DNA from 4 places in the Bacillus sp. HSf4 genome. Region 3 is predicted to be linked to each of the others. Evidence: riboswitches for the same ligand, from Rfam matches in the RefSeq annotation. Region 3 holds a riboswitch; each other region holds the start of a gene.
What was found. Region 3 has a riboswitch for S-adenosylmethionine ahead of metK (methionine adenosyltransferase). Riboswitches for the same ligand answer to the same signal wherever they lie in the genome.

Region 1 (5,557 bases), 280 kb from region 3:
AAGGGCGAGGCTGTTTGTCAAAATCCCGCCGACGACTTCAACCGCCATAAAGAGAAAGATGAGGATGAAGCTGAAAAGAAGCGCTTTTTTGCTGGCTTGATGAGTATGATGATGATGGTGGGAATGGCTCATATTTCAAAACTCCTTTCCTCTGAATATGACCATATGTTCATATTATAATTTTATCTTCTGTCTTTATTCAGGTCAACCTGTATCCAAGCGTCGGGCATACAAAAGGACGGATATCTTCCGTCCTTTTGCTTTGCTTTATCCGTTCATCCATTTCATGTCTGAAATGATCTGTTTGCTTTTTTGATGCTGCTTTTCCCTTCTTTTTTCGACTTCAAGCCGATTTTCATGGCTTCTGCTGTATTCCTCGTAACCCATGCCATGGGATCTGTGCATCGCTTTTTCCATTTCCGCCGTAAATTCAAGGTCAAGCTGATCTTGGCTTGAACAAATAATGAATCATCCTTTCAGAGATTTTCTTACATGATACCAATTATATACAGACTCTTCAAAGATGAGTATGCATTAAATGTGCTGACCTCTGTCGATTTTCCGGCATTTCACAGGCGCTAGCTGGAACATTCTTTTAATTTCTCGGTCAATGTTTCATTTGTTTGAATTCTTCCATAGCCTGCAAGACGAGCGTGACGGCTTGGCTCATCGCCGCTCCCCCGCCAAATGCCGCGGAGACCCCGACGGCTTCAAGAATTTCTTCTTCCTTCGCTCCGCTGTCAAGGCAGCCTTTGATGTGATAGATGATACAATATTCGTCCTGGGTGTTGATGCTGATCCCGAGTGCAATCAATTGCTTTTCTTTTTCGCTCAGGACACCCTTTTTAAAGCATTCTTGAGTAAACTCGTTGTACTTTGTGGCAATGCCCGGCATTTTTTCTGAGAAGATGCCGATTCCCGCTTTATATTCGTGCAGGGCGGATTCGATGATGCTTTCTGATTCATGCTGGTTCACGCGAATTTCCTCCATTTAATATGTAGATTTTCTCTTTATTATGGACAACTTTATGCACAACATACGAGAAAAAACCCCGGTTTGCTCACAAACCGGGGTTTCACTTTTATTCTGTTACAGGAAGGACTGAGCCTTCATATTTTTTATCGATGAAATCTTTGATTTTGTCAGAGTGCAACACTTCAATCAGCGCTTTGACTTTCGCAGAATCTTCGTCACCTTTGCGAACAGCGATGATGTTCGCGTAAGGATTGTCTTTTGGAGACTCAAGCTCAATGGCATCTTTTTTCGGATTCAGCTTGTTTTGGATCGCGTAGTTCACGTTGATGAACACGGCGTCTGCTTCATTGCTGTCATATGCTTTTGCCGTCATTTCAGGTGCAACATTGTTTTTGATTTTCAGGTTTTTCTTGTTTTCCGTAATATCCTTCACTGTTGCGTCCACTTTTTTAATGCCTGATTTCAGCTTGATGAGACCGGCATTTTCCAGCATTGAAAGCATGCGGCCCTGTTCAGCGGCGTTATTGCTCATGATGATCGTCGCACCGTCAGGAAGATCTTTCAATGATTTATACTTTTTAGAGTAAATCCCGAATGGCTCAAGATGGACTGCACCGACATTGACTAAATCGTAGTCTTCGTTTTCTTTCATTTCCTGTTCAAGATAAGGAACATGCTGGAAATAGTTTGCATCAAGATCTTTTGAAGCGAGCGCTTTGTTGATCAGTTTGTAATCGGTGAATTTCTTGATTTTAAGCTCATAGCCTTTTTCTTTTAACAGCGGTTTTGCCTCTTCAAGAATTTCGGCGTGCGGCGTCGGCGTCGCTCCGACTGTGATCACTTTGCTGTCTTTATCTCCTTCGCTGTTCGATGACCCGCATGCGGCAAGTACGCCGGCAAAAATGATAAGTAAAGCCGTTAATAACCCTTTTTTCACTTTCGTATCCTCCCTAACGTTTGTCTAGTTTATTTGTTATAAAATCCCCAATAAATTGGATGATAAAAACGATAGCCAAAATAAAAATCGTTGCAATGACGATAATGTCATTATTGTTCATTTGAAATCCATCGACATATGCAAGGTTGCCGAGTCCGCCGGAGCCGATCGCACCGGCCATGGCTGTGGAACCGATCAGCGCAATCGCTGTTACAGTAATACCGGAAATCAAAGCCGGCATCGATTCAGGCAGCAGCACTTTGAAAATGATTGTCGATGTTTTCGCACCCATTGATTTCGCCGCTTCAATCACACCTTTATCGACTTCGCGGAGGGCGATTTCCACAAGGCGGGCATAAAACGGTGCCGATGCGACGATTAATGAAGGCAGCGCCGCATTAGGACCCAAAATCGTTCCCATGATAAATTTCGTAAAGCTGAGCAATATGATAATTAAAATAATAAACGGAATCGACCGGAACACATTGACAACAGCCCCGATTACCGCATTAATCGGTTTGTTTTCCCAGATGTTTCCTTTTGAAGTTAAATAAAGAAGCAAACCGAGAAGCACGCCGATGATAAATGCAAACAAAAGCGAAATCCCCGTCATATAAACCGTTTCATATGTCGCGTTCCACAGCTGCTCCATGTCTACATTCGGAAACAGTTTTTCAAACACTTGTGATCACCTCTGCTTCTACCTGCCGGCTCTTGATGAATTCGACCGCTTTATTGACCTCATCCAAATCGCCGTCAACATGGATGAACAGCGAACCGTAAGCACCATCCTGCGTCTGCGAAATTTTCCCTTGCAGAATGTTGACTTCAACATCAAATGTTCGGATGATCTGCGTCATCAGCGGCGTTTCGGCTGCTTCGCCGACAAATGTAAGCTTAATCGTCCGCCCGGTTTTCGTTTCTTCAAGGAAATGCTTCAAAGTTTCCTTCGTTTCTTCCGGTTCGGTCACCTGCTGGACAAAGCGCTTGGTCATGTCTTCCTTCGGCTTTCTGAAGACGTCCAATACGTCGCCTTCTTCAACAACTCTGCCGTTTTCCATGACAGCGACTCTGTGACAGATTTTCCGGATGACATGCATTTCATGTGTGATCAGGACAATCGTCAACCCGAGCCGTTCATTGATATCAGACAGAAGACCCAGGATCGAGTCAGTCGTCTGCGGATCAAGCGCTGAAGTCGCTTCATCACAAAGGAGAACTTTCGGATTGTTTGCGAGCGCCCTTGCGATCCCGACGCGCTGCTTCTGTCCGCCGCTCAGCTGTGAAGGATAGGCGTTTTCCTTCCCTTCAAGGCCGACGAGCTTGATCAGTTCAGCGACTCTTTTCTGCCGTTTTGCTTTGCTGACGCCGGCGATCTCCAACGGAAACGCAATATTGTCGCGCACCGTTCTTGACCATAAAAGGTTGAAGTGCTGAAAGATCATGCTGATTTCTTTTCGCGCATCTCTCAGCTTTTTCCCTTTAATTTCGCTAATCGTTCTGCCCGCTACTTCAACTGTGCCTGAAGTGGGCTGTTCTAGTCCGTTCAAGAGACGGATCAAGGAGCTTTTACCGGCTCCGCTATATCCAATAATTCCGAAGATTTCACCTTTTTTGATCGAAAGGGTGACATCCTGGACGGCATTGACATCTCCATGCTTTGACTGATAAACCTTTGAAACACCTTGAAGATTTATCAAAGCCACCACCTGCTTTCTTGCTCTATTCTTTGAGGTCCAATCATATTATGAAAAAAAGCCTTTCTGCACACATGAGCAGAAAGGCTTTGAAAGCTTGGGCCTTTCTCTCATCTTTCAAAGCTTAACGCTTCGTGTGAATTGGCACCATTTCAACATCTGTTGATGGTTGCCGGGTTTCATAGGGCACTTCCCTCCACCTCTCTGGATAAGAGAAACATATATTTATTTTTTGATTATTATGATCGGAATTCTTACAGTAGAATATCATGCAAAAAAATAGTTGTCAACTACTTTTCGTAAGACAAACGGCCTATCCGATCTGATGAACAGATAAAAGAGGCGTGCTGAACGTCCGCCTCCCCCCTTGTCTGCCTTAACACGGTGAAAGTGTCTAATTTTCAACATTTGGAAAGTTTATAATTGAAGGTCGCTGTTTTTGAAGAAACCGTCTGTCAGCCATAAAATCGCTTCGAGCTTCAATAAAGCTCTGAAGGAGCCTTTAACCTTGACGGTGCCGCGCTGTACGAGCTGCTGCAGGGAAATATCTCCATGAAGAAGGTCGATAATCTCGCTTTGCTCTCCAAAAAAAGTCAAGTGAGCTTTTTCCACAGGAGTAGATTTTTCCATTTCCCCCTGTTCGTTGATCGCTAACGTAAAAGCTTCTTTTTCTCCTTGAAATGTAATCAGCAAAGCTGTTGTGGATAATAGAGGTTTTAAAAAAAGAGACCGATCCTCTCTTTCTATCAATCCTGTTTTCTCCAACTGTATAACCTCCTGTAAATTGGTCATACTTACAGATTCTCTGTATACAGCGGGAGTCCTTTATGAATTGCTCGACAAGTTTTTGCGGGTTATTTCCCGAGAAATATGTCAAAAATACCCTTAATCAACAGCATTTTGTTTAATTGTCTCATATAAATAGGAAACGGAATGAAACGCATACCCTTTTTTGACGATCCGTCCGTTTTGATAAAGAATAAAACACGGCACACTTTCAATCTCATGCTGTTTGGCGAATGACGGGGAATAATTGAGATTGTTTTTATAGAAAGGGATGTCGGCGAGCATTTCGTCAACAACCTCCAGCATTTTTCCAGCCAGCTGGCACGTTCCGCAAAACGGCGTGTATAAATAGAGGACACATGTCTTCTGCTCAAGCTGTTTTAATTCTTGTTCCTGAAGTTCCTGCATAGGTTTTACACACCTCATCATAAAAATTTGCTATGCACTCGTATGTTTGACCGGAACAGGATCTCCGCTACATGGCGGCTCGGGGCTGCAGCGACTTCTTTATAGACTTTGTCAATGTATAAATGGGACGCTTCGGGCAGTTCCCTTTTGAGCTGCCGGCGCAGCTTTTCCCCGGATTCATCGGCATCAACCAGTATGTAAACGTCTTTATCATACAGGTTCTCGGCGAATTCATCGAGCTTTGTCTGGCTGATCGTTCCGTTTGTGCAAATAATGTCAATGGGTTCTTCAACGACATGTTTGACTTTCAGTTTATCGGACTTTCCTTCGACGATCATGACTTTTTCGTTTTCCGGCATATGGATCACCTTTGAGAGAAAAATAGATTTTTCATAAAAAAAGGCAGTGAGTATTCACCGCCCGGCCTTTAACACCAGCCTTGCTGGTCATCACAGTCCACATATTTTGCATCCGGTTTGCTTATCGTATCAGCCATTTTGTAAAATTTTTGATCTTGGAATATATATCCAGATTTCAGCTCGTATTGATCCATACCGGTCATCCGGCCGATCGGTTCGTTTTCATGGTACAGATGCATGCCGCCGCCTTTAAAATGGCCTTTCACATGCTCTGTAATATCAATACGCTCTTTTTTCAGCGTCAATTTGGACACCCCCTCTATGCTATAGCGTGTCCAAATGAGAGGCTGCTATCCTAAAGTTTTAGTCTTCTTTGATCATTTCATCATATTGT
Region 2 (5,557 bases), 980 kb from region 3:
AAAATTCCGCTCCGCATATGCGCCAATGAACTGAAAATGGGGAAACATTCCTTTTAATGTTTCAAGGAGAAGCTTTGATACAGAAATTCCGTTCCGGCATACAACCAAAGCTTTAAAGACAAAATCCGCTTCTCCTTCTGTCTGATGAATCCAGGCCTGTACAATCATCGCAAGATAAGCGACCTCTTCCTGCGAGAGCGGCAGCCCGATAACCTTTTCGATCGGAAAAACGGAATTGCTGACGATGGAATAGACGGATGGAAATTCGCCGATAAATTGATCCTTTAATGGATTGTCGATGTTCAGCCCCATCTTTATTCTGTAAACCGCAGGCCGCAAATGGAGAAGCAGCCTATGTTTAAGCTCTTCTTTCTTCATTAAATCTGTCGCCAGCTGTCCTTCAAGCACATCGAGGAATTCATGGACGCAATTCACCAGATCCCCGCCGCTTGAAAGATCAAGTGCAGATTCAAGCTTGTTGGATGACAGCACCTGAAGAGACAAATACAATTTATCGTTTTCACTCAGCTCGGTCATACCCCAAAATATATTTTTAAGACACTGATATTCCTTTGTATGGATGAGGTCCGCCTCTTCAAATTCAAGCGTCCACTCCCGCCTGCATTCCTTGATCCGCCTGATCAGCAAGTAGAGGACGATCGGTAAATCTTCAATTTGTTCGTCAGTCAGCGAAATCTTCAATTCTTTTTCCGCTTTCATTAAGCGTTCTTTTAAAAGGAACAGCTCATTTTGATCGATCAGCCCTTTCCGCTCCAATAAGGCGGCGCCGGCATCGCGAGTCAGCAGTTTTTTCGTCTCAATGACCAGCTTTTTGCGAATGCGATACTCAGAGCCGATCAACTGATAACCGTCTTTTCTCGAATATTGCAAATCCAGCGATTCGTTTCGCAAAGATTCCTTGACGGCCTTCATATCATGGAGCATCGTATTTTTGCTGACCGCTGCAAAGTCAGCCAGCTCTTTTAAAGAATCACGGGCCGGATTTGTGGAGAGTTTAATGACGATCAGGCCCGTTCTCAGTTCCGGCGGAATGTAGTCCAGTTCAACAAATGTTGCCTTTTTCAGCATGATATAAAGGTATTCCCGCGTTTTGTCAGAGATCAAAATGCGGCCGTCTTCTCGGGTAATTTGAATCAAATCCAGCTTCTGCTTGCCAATGTAGTCATTCAGCTGTCTAATATGGCTGCAAATTGCACTTTTATTTTGGCTGATCTCTTTTTCGATCCAATCGACCGTAGAAGAACGATTCATCACTAAATGCTGAACAACGTCTTTTAATTTATTTTTCATCTAATCCCCCCTTCTATCCCGAGACCTTAGTTCTATTATATTTTTAAAGCGACCGGAAATATGGTAGTTGAACACAATTTAGAAAACGCTTTCAAATATCGATTGTGATCATCTTTTTCTGTTTCCGGGATATGATAAATATCTGAAGAAATACCGCCTGAAGGCAGTTTGTCGAAAACCCATTGATCCGGTGTTTTTCCCACAATCTATAAATCAAAGATGTTTAAAATGGACCATTTGATTCATACGTATTTTGCAAACCTGGAATTGAAAGATAACACACTTCAATATGAAGCCTTTGATGCATCACCTTGTTGAACGTTCTCACAACTGCTTTTCAGAAAAAATCACACCTTGAGTCGATTTAATATCATTCAAGGCCATAGACATTTATACGATGCTGTCCAATCCGAAGACATCAAGCAAACCTCGAATGGAACGAATGGCTGCAGAGGAAAATGAAAAATATCAAACGGTATGGAAAAATACCTAAACAGAGAGATTTTTGCCAAATACCATTGACATTTTCATAAAAAGTATTAATATTAAAATTATTATAAAAATCGCATAAAAAAGGTTTTCCTTATCAAGAGTGGTGGAGGGACTGGCCCTGTGAAACCCGGCAACCGCTGTCTATGACAGAATGGTGCTAAATCCTTAAGAGCGTATTCGCGTTCTTGAAGATAAGGAGGAGATTGTCTATCAAGCTCTTCCTTATCAGGAAGAGCTTTTTTATGTTACCAAAACAGAAAGAGGGATCAATCATGACAAATCCAGCAGCTGAACTGTCACAAACGCCAAATCAAAAAAAGGGGCCGTACCGGGCTGATCAAGTGGGCAGCCTTTTGCGGTCAGAACCTGTGAAAAGAGCGCGCCTTCAAAAAGCGTCCGGTGAAATCACCACTGAACAATTGCGCGAAGTCGAGAACGAAGAGATCAAGCGCATCGTTGAAAAACAAAAAGAGATTGGGCTTCAAGCCGTGACAGACGGCGAATTCCGCCGCTCATGGTGGCACTTCGACTTTCTGGAGGGCCTTGACGGTGTAGAGGGTTATACAGCGGACAAGGGAATTCAATTTCACAATGTAGTAACAAAACCGCGCGGCATAAAAGTGACCGGCAAAGTCGATTTTACGAATCATCCAATGCTTGACGATTATCGTTTTCTTCATCGTATTGCCGGAGACCATACGGCGAAAATGACAATTCCGAGCCCGAATATGCTGTTTTTCAGAGGAAAGCTTGATGAAAGCCCGTACGCGGATCTGGATGAGTTCCATCATGATGTGGCCCAAGCTTACAAAAAAGCGATCGACGCGTTTTATGATGCAGGCTGCCGCTATCTGCAGCTTGACGACACAGCTTGGTCCGTATTTTTCTCTGAAAAGGGACACGAACAAATCAAAGCGTTCGGACGCCAGCCTGATGAACTGCGTGAATCCTTCGCCAAAACGATCAATGAAGCGCTTGACGGACGCCCTGATGATTTGACCGTCACCATGCATATTTGCCGCGGAAACTTCCGTTCGACATATGTGGCCTCAGGCGGCTACGACGCGGCCGCGGAAACGATTTTCGACGGACTGAACCTTGACGGACTCTTCCTGGAATTTGACGATGAACGCTCCGGCGGGTTTGAACCGCTTCGTTACGTCAAACGGAAAGATTTACAGATCGTCCTCGGCTTAATTACTTCTAAGTTTGGAGAGCTTGAAGACCCTGCAGCCGTCAAGCGCCGTATTGAAGAAGCTTCCCGCTATGTTGATCTGAGCCAGCTCTGCCTGAGTCCGCAGTGCGGCTTCGCTTCAACGGAAGAGGGAAACCTTTTAACGGAAGAACAGCAGTGGGAAAAACTGCGCCATGTAATTGACATTGCAGAAGATGTGTGGAAATAAAAACACGCGTTTGAGACATACCGTAATCGGTATGTCTCTTTTTTTTGCCCGCGTTTTTACAATTTAAAAATCCTTCTTGATTTGTTCATAGTTTGATCATATTTGGCTTCTATAATGCATGTAAGTGAGGTGACCGAATAATGGAAAAGAAAAGGAAAATTGATATCTTTCTTGTATTGATTCTCGCATTATCTGCATGTTTAAACCTTTACGGCATCTGGAATAACGACACAGACAACGCCTACTATACGGCGGCCGTTGAGAGTATGACCCAAAGCTTTCATAATTTCTTTTACGCATCTTTTGACCCGGCAGGCTTTGTAACGGTTGATAAACCGCCTGTCGCATTATGGATTCAAACACTGTTCGCTCTCGTATTCGGCGTGCACGGCTGGAGCGTCGTTCTGCCCGAAGCGATTGCTGAAGTGATCTCTGTATCACTCTTGTACTTTATTGTAAAACCGACCTTCGGAAAAACGGCGGCAAGAATAGCGGCTCTCGTGATGGCATGTACACCGATTGCCGTTGCCGTCAGCCATACAAACAACGTTGACAGCATTCTCGTCCTTTGTTTGATGATCGCAACATGGATGTTGTTTAAAGCCGTCCGCAAAGGAAAAATCGGATGGCTGCTCGGAGCCTTCTGTATGGTCGGCGTCGGCTTTAACGTCAAAATGCTGCAAGCTTATATGGTATTGCCTGCATTCATGCTATTTTACCTGATGGCAGCAAAGACGACGATTCGCAAAAAAATCGTTTCCCTTATCACAGCAGTTATCGTTCTGGCAGGTGTTTCCGTTTCCTGGGCGGTCATCGTCGACAGCCAGCCGGAAAGTTCGCGGCCTTATATCGGAAGCAGCCAAACCAACTCGGTACTGGAGCTCGCTTTTGGCTACAACGGAATCCAGCGTCTTACCGGACAAAACGGTTCAGGCGGAGGAGCTGCTTCTGATCAAGAGCAAAAGAACCAGCAGCAGGAAACACCACAGCAACAAAACGATAGTTCCGATAACAGTTCGGACTCAGAAACTGAACAAATGACTCCGCCAAGCGGAAGCGAGATGCCTTCAGGCGGACCTGGCGGCCAAATGGGCGATGTCCAAAACGGCGGCGGTCCCGGAGGCGGCGGAAACGGTGCAGGTTCTTTCGGCACAGGAACACCCGGGCCACTGAGATTGTTCCAATCTGAGCTTTCCGGACAGGCAAGCTGGCTGATTCCGTTCGTCTTCTTCGGCATCATCGGTTTACTAATTACAGGCCTTCGCGGTCAACGAAAATTCAATGAGACAACGAATGAAACGATTTTCTGGACAATGTGGCTGTTGCCGGTCGCTGGATTCTTCAGTGTCGCCGGATTCTTCCACCACTACTATCTGATCATGCTGGCAGCACCGATTGCCGCCTTGTCAGGTGCGGGATGGACGGAATTAGTCCGCCTCTATCAGGATGAAAACGGCTGGAAAAAATGGCTTCTTCCGAGCGGTGTTCTGCTGACAACCGCGTTTGAATTGTATATCTTCAGCCCTTATCTCAGCGAGATCGGAATCGGCTGGAGCATCGCGATCGGCGCTTTCGGAGTCGTCACAAGCTGTCTGCTCATCTTTGTCAAAAAAGGAAAGTCGTTCAGCTACTACGTTTCAGTTGCAGCGCTTCTCGGCATGCTGATCGGTCCTTTCTACTGGACTGCCGCGACCCTCGCTGACGGGGTGAACGGGATGATCCCGCAAGCCGGACCTACATCCGCACAATCATTTGGCGGCGGGGGAGGCGGCAAGATGAACAACAGCGGCGGACCTCCTGGATTCGGCAGCCAAAATGGCCAAACAGACAATAATGAAAACAACGATAATAACGGGTCAACAGATTCCGACTCCAAGCAAAACAGCCAAAACGCCAATGAAGCTCCAGCAGGCATGAGCCCTGACAGCTCCGGCCAGTTTCAGCAAGGCAGACGGGGCAGCGGCGGACCTGGAAGCGGCGAATCAGTCGATGAAGAACTGTTGAGCTACCTGGAAAAGAACAACACTGGAGAAAAATATTTATTTGCAGTCTCCAGCGCAACTTCAGCTCAATCTTACATCATCAAAACAGGCAAAGCTGTGATGGCGATGGGCGGATTCTCAGGAAGCGACCCGATTTTGACCGTTGAAAAACTCGAAAAGCTTGTCAAAAACGGTGAAGTCAAATACTTCATGATTGGCGATGGCAGAGGCCGAGATCATTCGGAACTCACCAACTGGATTAAAGAAAACGGCACGAAGGTTTCCAAAAGCGAATACAGCAGCTCTTCTTCAGATAACAGTTCTCAGTCGGGCGGACCTGGTGGAAATCAGACGCTCTATAAAGTGGAG
Region 3 (5,557 bases):
CCGGAAAGCACGCATGAGACACCTTTCTCAAGCGATATCCGGCGGTTTACAAGCCTTCCGTTCTTCTTATACCCCGAATGCAGAATGGCCCTTCCAAATCTCGTCCAAATCAAAGCTGAACTTCGCACGTTCAATCCTGACCTCATTCATATCGCTACACCGTTCAACATCGGCCTTGCGGGGCTGAAGCTCGCAAAAAAATGGAACATCCCCGCTGTCGCATCATATCACACCGATTTTGACCAGTACCTTTCTTATTATGATCTGCAAATGTTTTCCAATCTCTTGTGGAAGTATATGCGCTGGTTTCATAAATCTTTTCATAAAATCTTCGTTCCCTCCAATGAAACGCTGATGCAGCTAAAAGCGAAACGGTTCAGAAACCTTTCAATTTGGAGACGGGGTGTGGACTGCTCGCGGTTTCATCCGTCTTTCAAATCCGAACAGGTCCGCGAGCGCTATGGCATAAAAGAAACATACATCCTGAGCTATGTCGGCAGGCTTGCCCCTGAAAAGGACTTGGAAACGCTGCTTAAGATCGCAAGACACCCTTCATTGAGAAAAGATGTTCACTGGCTGATCGCAGGCGACGGCCCATTAAAGAAGGAGCTTGAAAAACAGGCACCGGCCAACATGACGTTTGCCGGCTATGTGGAAGGAGAAGAGCTCTCCCGCATTTACGCCAGCTCAGACCTGTTTGTGTTTCCTTCCCCGACGGAAACCTTCGGAAATTCCGCTCTTGAAGCGCTCGCCTGCGGTACACCTGTCATCGGCGCAGACTCCGGCGGCCTGAAAGATTTTATTCAAAACGGAAAAAACGGATTTCTTGCAGAGCCAAAATGTCCGGAAGCCTTCACAGAAGCCATTATGCATGTCCTCGGGAACCCTTCTTTGAAAAAACGAATGGAACAGGAAGCAAGAAACTACGCTCTTGCCCAATCGTGGGAGGCTATTTTTGAGAGCCTCCTTGCGGAATGTGAAAGCGTGCTTGCCAAATCCATTGGAGACAGAACAGCATAATAAAAAAAAGGTTTTCGACGAATCGAAAACCTTTTTTTGCAGTTAAACAATGATGACTTCTTTCGGCTGATGGTTTAATTCTTCCGGGACATAGCGCTTTTCGACAAAAATGCTGTGCCAGATCATAAAGATAAGTACCGTCCAGATTTTACGGCTGTTGTCCGCTTTGTTGGCGCAGTGGTCTTCAAGGAGCTGAAGCACATAGTCTTTATGAATATATGCGTCTGTTTCGCTCTCTTTAATAATGCCCACGGCCCAGTCATGCATTTCGTTTTTCAACCAGTGGCGGATCGGCACAGGGAAGCCGAGCTTTTTGCGGTTCAGCACATGCTCGGGAACGATGCCTTCCGCCGCTTTTCGAAGCAGGTATTTTGTCGTGCCGTTCTTTGTTTTCAGCTCTTCCGGAATTTTTGAAGCCGCTTCAAAAACGACTTTGTCCAAAAATGGAACGCGGAGCTCCAGGGAATTGGCCATCGTCATTTTATCGGCTTTCAGCAAAATGTCCCCGCGCAGCCATGTGTGAATATCAACATACTGCATTTTATTGATTTCGCTGTAGGACTTGCTTTCTTCAAAATACGGCTTTGTCACGTCACAGTAAGAGAGGTTGCTGTCATACTGGCGAAGAAGTTTTGATTTCATACCTTCTTCAAAAATCTTCGCATTTCCGATATACCTTTTTTCAAGAGGGGTGCATCCTCTCATTAAAAAGCTTTTTCCTTTCATTCCCTCAGGCATCGCTTGGGCAACGCGGAGAAGCATTTTTTTCAAAGGCGACGGAATCCGTTCAAACGGTTTTAATGACAGCGGTTCGCGGTAAATGTTATATCCGCCGAACAGCTCATCCGCCCCTTCTCCGGAAAGGACGACCGTCACCTGTTTTTTCGCTTCCTTCGCTACAAAATACAAAGGAATCGCAGCAGGATCGGCAAGCGGATCATCCAAGTGCCAGACGATTTTAGGAAGCTCGTTCATGTATTCTTCAGGAGAAATGACGGCGCTGAAGTTTTCCAAGCCGAGCTTGTCCGCGGTTTCTTTCGCAACGTCCACTTCGCTGAAGCCTTCATGTTCAAACCCGACCGAGAATGTTTTCAAATTCGGATGAAACTGTTTGGCCACAGACACGATAAAGGAAGAGTCAATTCCGCCTGAAAGGAATGAACCGACAGGCACATCGCTTCTCATATGGACTTTGACAGAATCAAAAATCGCGTCCCTTACTTCCTGAACAAGCTTTTCTTCTTCCGTCTGCACCGGCTTAAATTGAACTTTCCAGTATGTTTTAAATTGAAGATCTTCTCCGGGACGAATCGTAAACTGCTGACCCGGTTCCACTTTTCGCACCTTTTTGTCAAGCGTTTCAGGCTCAGGCACGAATTGGAAAGATGTATATTGCTGAAGGCCTTTTTCGTTAAATTCCAGCTCAGCACCGACAGGCATCAGGCTTTTTCGTTCTGATGCAAAATAAACATGGCCGTCCGTTTTTGTAAAATAAAGCGGCTTAATGCCAAACGGGTCGCGTGCTCCGTATAAAAGCTGTTCTTGTTTATCCCAGATTAAAAAGGCGAACATTCCCCGCAGTTTTGATGCAGCCTCCTGTTTATAATGGCGGTAGGTCGCAAGCAAAACCTCGGTATCGGAATCGGTCTGAAATTGATAGCCTTTTGAAAGAAGCTCATCTTTCAATTCTATATAGTTATAGATTTCTCCGTTAAAAATAATCCAGTAGGAATCATCTTCATATGACAGAGGCTGTCCTCCGTTTTCAACATCGATGATGCTCAGCCTTCTAAATCCGAAGCCTACATGCTCATCATGATAGTACCCATCATCGTCGGGACCGCGGTGTACAATCAATTCATTCATTTGTTTAATCAGTTCTTCCTGGCCTGCCGTCTCGGATGATGGGCGATGATTGAATACCCCTACAAATCCACACATAGTATTGCCTCCGATTTTTTTAAATTTCATGCAGAGTAAGATCTGCTTCTTGATTAGACATGTATTTAAAGAAAAACGTTTCAAAAAACTTGAAAAACGAGCATATTGCCCTCATTGTTTTCAATAAAAAAACAAACATATGAAACCTGTTTTTCAAGTTTCAAAAGCGTCCCGTATCCGTCGCGAAAAAGAAAGCCGCTTGATTAAGCGGCTATGCGGTTGTTATTCTCCTAGCGCCTCTTTGCGAAGCTGATCTGCTTTATCCGTGCGCTCCCAAGGCAGATCAAGATCAAGGCGTCCAAAATGTCCGTATGCTGCCGTTTGTTTATAAATCGGACGGCGCAGGTCAAGCATCTTGATAATGCCGGCAGGTCTTAGATCAAAGTTTTTGCGAACCACTTCAATCAAAGTCTCTTCGCTCGCTTTTCCCGTACCGAATGTATCAATCGAAATCGATACCGGCTGAGCGACGCCGATCGCATAGGCAAGCTGAACCTCGCATGACTCGGCAAGTCCTGCTGCGACGATGTTTTTCGCTACATATCTGGCAGCATAAGCGGCAGATCTGTCAACTTTTGTCGCGTCTTTCCCGGAAAACGCGCCGCCTCCGTGGCGGGCATATCCGCCGTACGTGTCGACAATGATTTTCCGGCCGGTCAATCCGGCATCTCCCTGCGGACCGCCGATGACAAAACGTCCTGTTGGATTAATGAAATATTTCGTGTTTTCATCGATCAGTTCTTTTGGCACAACCGGATTAATGACATATTCTTTCAGGTTGCGCTGAATCTGCTCAAGCGTAATCTCCGGATGATGCTGTGTAGAAATCACGATTGTATCGATGCGAATCGGTTTATTGTTCTCATCATATTCAACGGTTACTTGAGTTTTTCCGTCCGGACGCAAGTATGGAAGGATTTCCTCTTTCCGAACTTCCGTCAACCGGCGGGACAATTTATGAGCAAGGGAAATCGGCAGAGGCATGAGTTCCTTTGTCTCGTTGCAGGCAAAGCCGAACATCAGGCCTTGGTCTCCGGCTCCGATCGCTTCAATTTCTGCGTCGCTCATGTCACCTTCACGCGCTTCAAGCGCCTGATCGACACCCATTGCAATGTCAGGAGACTGCTCGTCTATAGATGTTAATACTGCGCATGTTTCAGCATCAAAGCCGTATTTTGCGCGAGTGTATCCTATCTCTTTAATCGTTTCGCGTACTGTCTTCGGAATATCCACGTATGTGGATGTTGTAATTTCACCGCTTACCAGCACCAAACCGGTTGTTACAGATGTTTCGCATGCGACGCGTGCATTCGGATCTTTCTTTAAAATTTCGTCTAATATACTATCCGAAATCTGATCGCAAATTTTGTCCGGATGGCCCTCTGTAACTGACTCTGAAGTAAATAACCGACGATTTTTGCTCATGTTTATATTTCCTCCTGTATATGAAGATCAGCCGTGATCTTAATGATGATACGGAACCCGTCCCTTTTACATGATATGACGCACCGGGGCATCATGACCTCTCACTTTGAAAGAATTTCCATATTTCTTATTCTTAACGAGATCCTGAGCCGATATTCCCCTTTTGCAGGCGGCCTTTCCTGATCGGCTTCCCGGCTGCATCCCTTCACGTCCTGTGAAAAACGCCCAGTACCTTCGTCCTGCTTGATACTCGGCTAAAACCTTTCACGTCCTGTGAAAAACGCCCAGTACCTTCGTCCTGAAGGCATTTTTTTTAGCAGTTTTTGTATATGGATTTATGCAATAAAAAAACCTTTTCCTATTCTCTGAGGAAAGGGTCTGGTATTGCGTGCCTTTCACTCTTATCGCTCAAGGTATTCGACACCTTGCATCAGGTTAGCACCATAGTGTTCTCAGGAACTGTTTTACATCCTTTATATAGAGAGAAACCGGTTGCTGGGCTTCATCGGGCCTGTCCCTCCGCCAGCTCGGGATAAGAGTATCCGCTCAATGAAATATCTTATCTTAAAATGGCTTGTCATGTCAATATCGGTCAAGATAAATTTGGAACAACTCTTTGAAGAAAAAACCCGAACGAAATTGCAGAAAACAGTATAGACTATAAGAGTAAATGTGTTATACTATTTCTACATTAATGTTATACACATTAAAAAACACGCAAAGGAAGGTTTTTTATGAATTCTGTAGATTTGGCGACTGACTTGCAAACATTATTAACGGGTGATAACGTCCAGTTCAATTTATCCGTTCCGCATCTTGTTGAAAAAATCCTTCACCGCAAAGAGGGGGTCTTGACATCATCAGGAGCCGTACGGGCGACGACCGGTACATATACCGGCCGTTCTCCAAAAGACAAATTCATTGTTGAGGAGGAAAGCTCAAAGGAAAAGATTGACTGGGGCGCCGTAAACCAGCCGATTTCAGAGGCCGCTTTTGAAAGGCTTTACACAAAAGTCGTCAGCTATTTAAAGGAGCGCGACGAACTGTTTGTGTTTGAAGGATTTGCGGGTGCAGATGAAAAATACCGCCTTCCGATCACTGTCGTCAACGAGTTCGCCTGGCACAACCTGTTCGCGAGACAGCTGTTCATCAGGCCTGAAGATCATCATCA
Region 4 (5,557 bases), 1.7 Mb from region 3:
ATAGCCGATCGCCCCGTAGGCAAAATCATGAACGACACAAATGCCGTGCGCTTTGGCAAACCCGACGGTTTCTGCAAAAAACGCCGGTGTGGCCTGAGCTCCGGTCGGGTTGTTCGGATAGTTCAAATACATCAGCTTCGCTTTTTCTTTTAGCTCAGAGGGAATGTCGCTGTAGTCGGGCAGAAAATGATTGTCCGCGGTAAGCGGCATCGTTTCCATCTTCGCTTTGGCCAGCTCAACACCCGACCAGTAATCCGGATATCCCGGGTCGGGAACGAGCACGGTATCCCCCGGATTTAACAGGCATTGCGGCAGCTCTACAAGGCCCGCTTTTCCGCCGAACAATACGGCAACTTCCCGCTCAGGATCAAGGGAAACACCATACTCCCTTTGATAAAATTCGGCTGCCGCCTCTTTCAGCTTGCGGCTCCCGCGAAAGGAAGAATAGCGATGATTTTCAGGATGATGCACGGCTTTTGCCATCGCTTCAACAATATGATCCGGTGTCGGCTGATCAGGGTTTCCCTGGCCGAGATTGATGACATCATGACCCGCTGCCATCTTTTCATTCACCTTTTTGACCAGTGATGCAAAAAATTGTTCCGGAAGCTGTTTCAGCACATCAGAAAACTCAAATTTCATTTTTTTCACCCGCTTTGAAAAATTCTTGAAATGATAGTCCATCATCATATATTGTTAAAGGTAAATTGTAAAGCAAAAAATGAGGTGAATAAGAGTGAAGCGGACGATTTCCTGCCTGCAATTCGATATCGCATACGGCAATCCTTCGGAAAATCTCAAAAAAGCGGAGCGGCTGATCGAAGCGGAAAGCCGGCATGCGGATATCCTCGTTCTCCCCGAGCTTTGGACGACAGGCTATGATTTAAAAAAACTCGATGAAATCGGCGACGATGAAGGCGAACAAACGAAAGCATGGCTCAGGAAAACGGCAAAGGCCAACCTTGTCCATATTGTGTGCGGATCAGTCGCCGTCAAGAAAAAGGACGGCGTATACAATACGATGTATATCGCGGACAGACACGGGCAATTGATCAAAGAATACAGCAAAGTCCACCTTTTTCAGCTGATGGATGAGCATCTCTATTTATCCGCCGGTTCCGCCGACGGCGGCTTTGAGATTGAAGGCACACCTGCCGCCGGTGTCATCTGCTATGACATCCGTTTTCCGGAATGGATCAGAAAACACACCTCAAAAGGAGCGGGCATCCTCTTCGTGGCGGCGGAATGGCCCCGGCCGAGGCTTGATCATTGGCGGAGCCTTCTAATCGCGAGAGCTATTGAAAACCAATGTTTTGTCGCCGCCTGCAACTGTTCGGGGAAAAATCCGGAAAACGAATTTGCCGGCCACAGCATGATCATCGATCCGCTCGGACGGGTTCTTGCAGAAGCAGGACACGAAGAAACGGTCATCAGCGCCGAAATCGATCTTAAGGACATCGAAAAAACGAGAGGGCACATTCCGGTTTTTGAAGACATCCGCAAAGATTTATATTAAAAAGTATTGACAAATAATCAATGATACTGGTAACATGTTCAGCAACTGACCGAACTGAAATTTCAAAATTTTATATTGATTTCTCTTATCGAGAGTTGGGTGAAGGACTGGCCTTATGATCCCAACAGCAACCGACCGTAATACCATTGTGAAATGGGGCGCGAGCATTTTGCGCCGCTAGGGCACGGTGCTAATTCCATCAGATTTGCATTCTGAGAGATAAGAGAGGCGTGCGCGACGATCAGCCTCTTTCTCTCGATGAGAAAGAGGCTTTTTATTTTGTTAACGACTTTGAGGGGGAATTTTAAAATGACCGTAACGAAAACCGCAACCTACGAAATCCTGACAGAAAGCTCTGCGGCCGCGCTCGCCGTCCGGCTCGGACTTTTTTCAAGCAAAAGCACTTTGACATGCCGGGAAATCGGCGACGGCAACCTGAACCTCGTCTTCCGCGTGTATGATCAGGAGCAAAAGAAAGGCTTGATCATCAAGCAGGCCGTTCCGTATGCGAAAGTCGTCGGCGAAAGCTGGCCGCTGTCATTGGACAGGGCGAGAATTGAAAGCAGCGCACTGATCCGGCAGGCTGAGCACGCACCACACCTTGTGCCCAAAGTGTATTACTCGGATACAGAGCTGGCCGTCACCGTGCTGGAGGATCTGTCCCATTTGACAATCGCCAGAAAAGGACTGATCGAAGGGTACGATTATCCGCATTTGTCAGAGGATATCGGTGAATTTCTCGGAAAAACGCTGTTTTACTCGTCTGACTATGCATTGGATCCAAAAGTAAAAGAGCGTTTGTGCAAGCAGTTTATCAATCCTGATTTATGCGACATTACAGAAAACCTTGTTTTCACAGATCCATTCTTCGACAATGAAACAAATGATTTTGAGGAAGAGCTGCGCGGTGAAGCGGAGAAGTTATGGGGCAATGGTGCCTTGAAGCTTGAAGCGGCAAAGCTGAAAAAGCGTTTTATAACCTCGTCGGAAACGCTCATTCACGGCGATTTGCATACCGGAAGCATTTTTGCCGGTGATGCCGAAACGAAAGTCATCGATCCTGAATTTGCATGTTACGGTCCGATCGGTTTTGATATCGGCCAGTTTATCGCCAATCTGTTTTTAAATGCTTTGGCCCGCGAAGAAAACAGACGCGGCCCGCTGTACAGCCATGTTGAAACCGTATGGAACACATTCAGCCGCACATTCAGCGAAGCATGGGAAAAAGACAGCCTTGATCAGTACAAACACGCGCCCGGACGACTGGAAGCAACACTGAAACAAGCGCTGGAGGACGCCGCCGGCTTCGCCGGCTGCGAACTGATACGCCGGACGATCGGGCTTGCCCATGTCGCCGATCTGGATACGATCGCCCCATTTGACAGACAGATCCGGCAAAAAACGCTCGCATTGAGAACAGGCGCGGCATTAATTGAAAAACGCAGCAGTTTCCGGACGCCTAAAGATATCATTGAAGCGTTTCAGAGCTTGCTTTAGGGAGTGACTAACATGCCAGAACAATTTGCAGTTCCCCGCTCTGTGGAGTGGACAGAAACATCGGTAAAAATTTTAAATCAGCAAAAGCTGCCCGAGAAAACGGAATATCTCAATTTGACGACACAGGAAGACATCTATGATGCGATCCGGTCGCTGAAGGTGCGGGGAGCTCCGGCCATCGGCATCACAGCGGCGTTCGGGCTTGCGCTTTGCGCCCAACAAATCGAAACGGCGGATGTTTCCGAATTCCAAAGAAAGCTTGCCGAAATCAAAAATGTGTTAAACGGCGCGAGACCAACAGCCGTCAATTTATCATGGGCCTTAAACAGGCTGATGAAAAGCGCTGAAGGCGCCCGGTCTGTGAATGAAGCAAAAACCGATCTCATCCATGAAGCGATTCAGATTCAGATTGAAGATGAGGAAACATGCCGGCTGATCGGGCAAAATGCTTTGCAGCTGTTTAAATCCGGTGACAATATCATGACGATCTGCAACGCCGGATCGATCGCGACAAGCAGATACGGAACGGCTCTTGCCCCGTTTTATCTGGCCAAAACAAAAGATCTTGACCTTCATATTTACGCCTGTGAGACGAGGCCCGTCTTACAGGGCGCGCGCCTGACGGCATGGGAACTCATGCAGGGCGGGATCGACGTCACGCTGATCACCGACAGCATGGCCGCACATACGATGAAAGAAAAAAACATTTCTGCTGTCATTGTCGGAGCAGACCGGATCGCAAAAAACGGAGACACAGCCAATAAAATCGGAACCTATGGGCTGGCGATACTCGCCAATGCCTTTCAAATTCCGTTTTTCGTTGCCGCTCCCCTGTCAACTTTTGATATTTCGATTTCGTGCGGAGACGCCATTCCGATTGAGGAACGCGATCCAGATGAAGTCAGACAGATCGCAGGGACACGGATCGCGCCGCAGGAGGTGCCTGTGTTCAATCCGGCTTTCGATATCACTCCGAATCATCTGATCTCGGGGATCATTACAGAAAAAGGGATCATCACAGGCCATTATACAGAAGAAATCGAAGCGCTTTTTTCCGCTAAAGCTAACGTGTAGGCAGCTTTAGCGGATTTTGATGAATTTCATAATGTCTTTTTTTTGTTCTTTTGTCAGGACATGCAGTTTGACGAACAATTCGGTGTAGCCGACAATTTTTTGCGGGCGGTTTGTTTTCATTGATTCGTCCTCCTTTTTTACCAAGACCAACATTTTTAGCTTAATAAAATTATATGTCGCCGACAAAAAAAAGCAACGGCGCGCTTGCATTATTTTCCTTTATAAGGAATGTTCTCGAGCTCAAGCAACACCGCTTTTTTATCTGTTTCATTTCCCGCATACCCTGTCAGCGTCTTGTTTTTTCCAATGACGCGGTGGCAGGGAATCAAAATCGGCAGCGCGTTTTTTTTGTTTGCTTGGCCGATTGCCCGGACGGCTTTCGGATTTCCGATGGCACAGGCAATATCGTGGTAGCTTCGTGCTTCACCGTAAGGAATGGACTCCAGCGCTTTCCACACTTTTTTCTGAAAAACCGTCCCCTCCTGATCGATCGGCAGTGAAAAGGTTTGGCGCTCGCCCCGGAAATATTCTTCAAGCTGACGCTTCGCATCCAGCAATAGCGGCGTTTTTTTGGGCATGAGCTCTGCATCTTTTTCCCGCAGATTCTCCAATTCCTCCTGATTCAAAAGCACATGTGTAATGCGGCCGTTCTCCTCGACGATATATGCTTGTCCAAAGGGCGAACTGAACTCAATATAAAAACTCACGATGTTATAAAGCCTCCTCCTCATGCTGTTGTCTGATCGGAAGTGTCAGGTGAAAGGTCGTGCCTTTTCCCTCCTCACTTTCGACCTCAATTTTTCCTTTGTGTTCTTCAATAATTTTATAGCTGACCATCAGGCCAAGTCCAGTGCCCCGTTCTTTTGTTGTATAAAAAGGCTCGCCAAGCCGCTTCAATTTGTCTTCCGTCATGCCGATCCCTTCGTCGGCAAGCGATATGAGGATATGATCGTTCCCCTTCGGCTTGATCGACACATAGACATTGCCGCCGTCCGGCATTACTTCGATCGCATTTTTCAAAATGTTGATAAAAACCTGTTTCAGCTGATTCGGCTCGCAGTAAATCAGCGGAATTCGGCCGTCACAGGTGAGGTGCATCTGCACATTGTCCAAGTTGGCCTGCGCATGCAGAAGATCCATTGTATCCTGCATAATTTTGACGACATTTTTTTCTTCGTACATGATCGCCTGCGGCTTTGCCAGAATCAAAAATTCCGTAATAATTGATTCAATCCGCTTTAATTCAGAGGTGATCACATTAAAATAGAGCGAGTGATCCTCTTTGATGCTGCCTTTCAGCAATTGGATAAACCCTTTTAAAGCCGTCATTGGATTGCGGATTTCGTGGGCGATTCCTGCCGCAAGCTCTCCCACCACATGAAGCGTATCCGATTTGCGCAGCCGTTCTTCCAGCTCCCTCCGTTCAGTCACATCTCTGAGCATTGCCAAATTCATGTTTTGGATAATGTT

Region 1: linked by a shared signal. The riboswitch ahead of metN (methionine ABC transporter ATP-binding protein MetN) and the one ahead of metK (methionine adenosyltransferase) in region 3 are both predicted to bind S-adenosylmethionine.
Region 2: linked by a shared signal. The riboswitch ahead of P3X63_RS21660 (5-methyltetrahydropteroyltriglutamate--homocysteine S-methyltransferase) and the one ahead of metK (methionine adenosyltransferase) in region 3 are both predicted to bind S-adenosylmethionine.
Region 4: linked by a shared signal. The riboswitch ahead of mtnK (S-methyl-5-thioribose kinase) and the one ahead of metK (methionine adenosyltransferase) in region 3 are both predicted to bind S-adenosylmethionine.

What each region holds. Positions count from the first base shown of each region.
Region 1 is NZ_CP120679.1:3,497,910-3,503,466, forward strand. It holds gene P3X63_RS18195 (cation diffusion facilitator family transporter) at 1-132, opposite strand, end outside; gene P3X63_RS18200 (YuzK family famiily protein) at 268-417, opposite strand; gene P3X63_RS18205 (carboxymuconolactone decarboxylase family protein) at 608-991, opposite strand; gene metQ (methionine ABC transporter substrate-binding lipoprotein MetQ) at 1,083-1,913, opposite strand; gene P3X63_RS18215 (methionine ABC transporter permease) at 1,927-2,595, opposite strand; gene metN (methionine ABC transporter ATP-binding protein MetN) at 2,588-3,613, opposite strand; SAM riboswitch class I at 3,718-3,825, opposite strand; gene P3X63_RS18225 (SCP2 sterol-binding domain-containing protein) at 4,028-4,375, opposite strand; gene P3X63_RS18230 (thioredoxin family protein) at 4,496-4,804, opposite strand; gene P3X63_RS18235 (toprim domain-containing protein) at 4,822-5,163, opposite strand; gene P3X63_RS18240 (YusG family protein) at 5,232-5,468, opposite strand; gene gcvH (glycine cleavage system protein GcvH) at 5,527-5,557, opposite strand, start outside.
Region 2 is NZ_CP120679.1:4,198,210-4,203,766, forward strand. It holds gene P3X63_RS21655 (BglG family transcription antiterminator) at 1-1,311, opposite strand, end outside; SAM riboswitch class I at 1,892-2,001, shown strand; gene P3X63_RS21660 (5-methyltetrahydropteroyltriglutamate--homocysteine S-methyltransferase) at 2,046-3,206, shown strand; gene P3X63_RS21665 (glycosyltransferase family 39 protein) at 3,347-5,557, shown strand, end outside.
Region 3 is NZ_CP120679.1:3,222,205-3,227,761, forward strand. It holds gene P3X63_RS16585 (glycosyltransferase family 4 protein) at 1-1,020, shown strand, start outside; gene asnB (asparagine synthase (glutamine-hydrolyzing)) at 1,063-2,961, opposite strand; gene metK (methionine adenosyltransferase) at 3,184-4,386, opposite strand; SAM riboswitch class I at 4,785-4,925, opposite strand; gene pckA (phosphoenolpyruvate carboxykinase (ATP)) at 5,121-5,557, shown strand, end outside.
Region 4 is NZ_CP120679.1:1,529,290-1,534,846, reverse strand. It holds gene P3X63_RS07830 (pyridoxal phosphate-dependent aminotransferase) at 1-642, opposite strand, end outside; gene P3X63_RS07825 (carbon-nitrogen family hydrolase) at 737-1,516, shown strand; SAM riboswitch class I at 1,599-1,742, shown strand; gene mtnK (S-methyl-5-thioribose kinase) at 1,826-3,013, shown strand; gene mtnA (S-methyl-5-thioribose-1-phosphate isomerase) at 3,026-4,087, shown strand; gene P3X63_RS07810 (methylated-DNA--[protein]-cysteine S-methyltransferase) at 4,297-4,794, opposite strand; gene P3X63_RS07805 (PAS domain-containing sensor histidine kinase) at 4,799-5,557, opposite strand, start outside.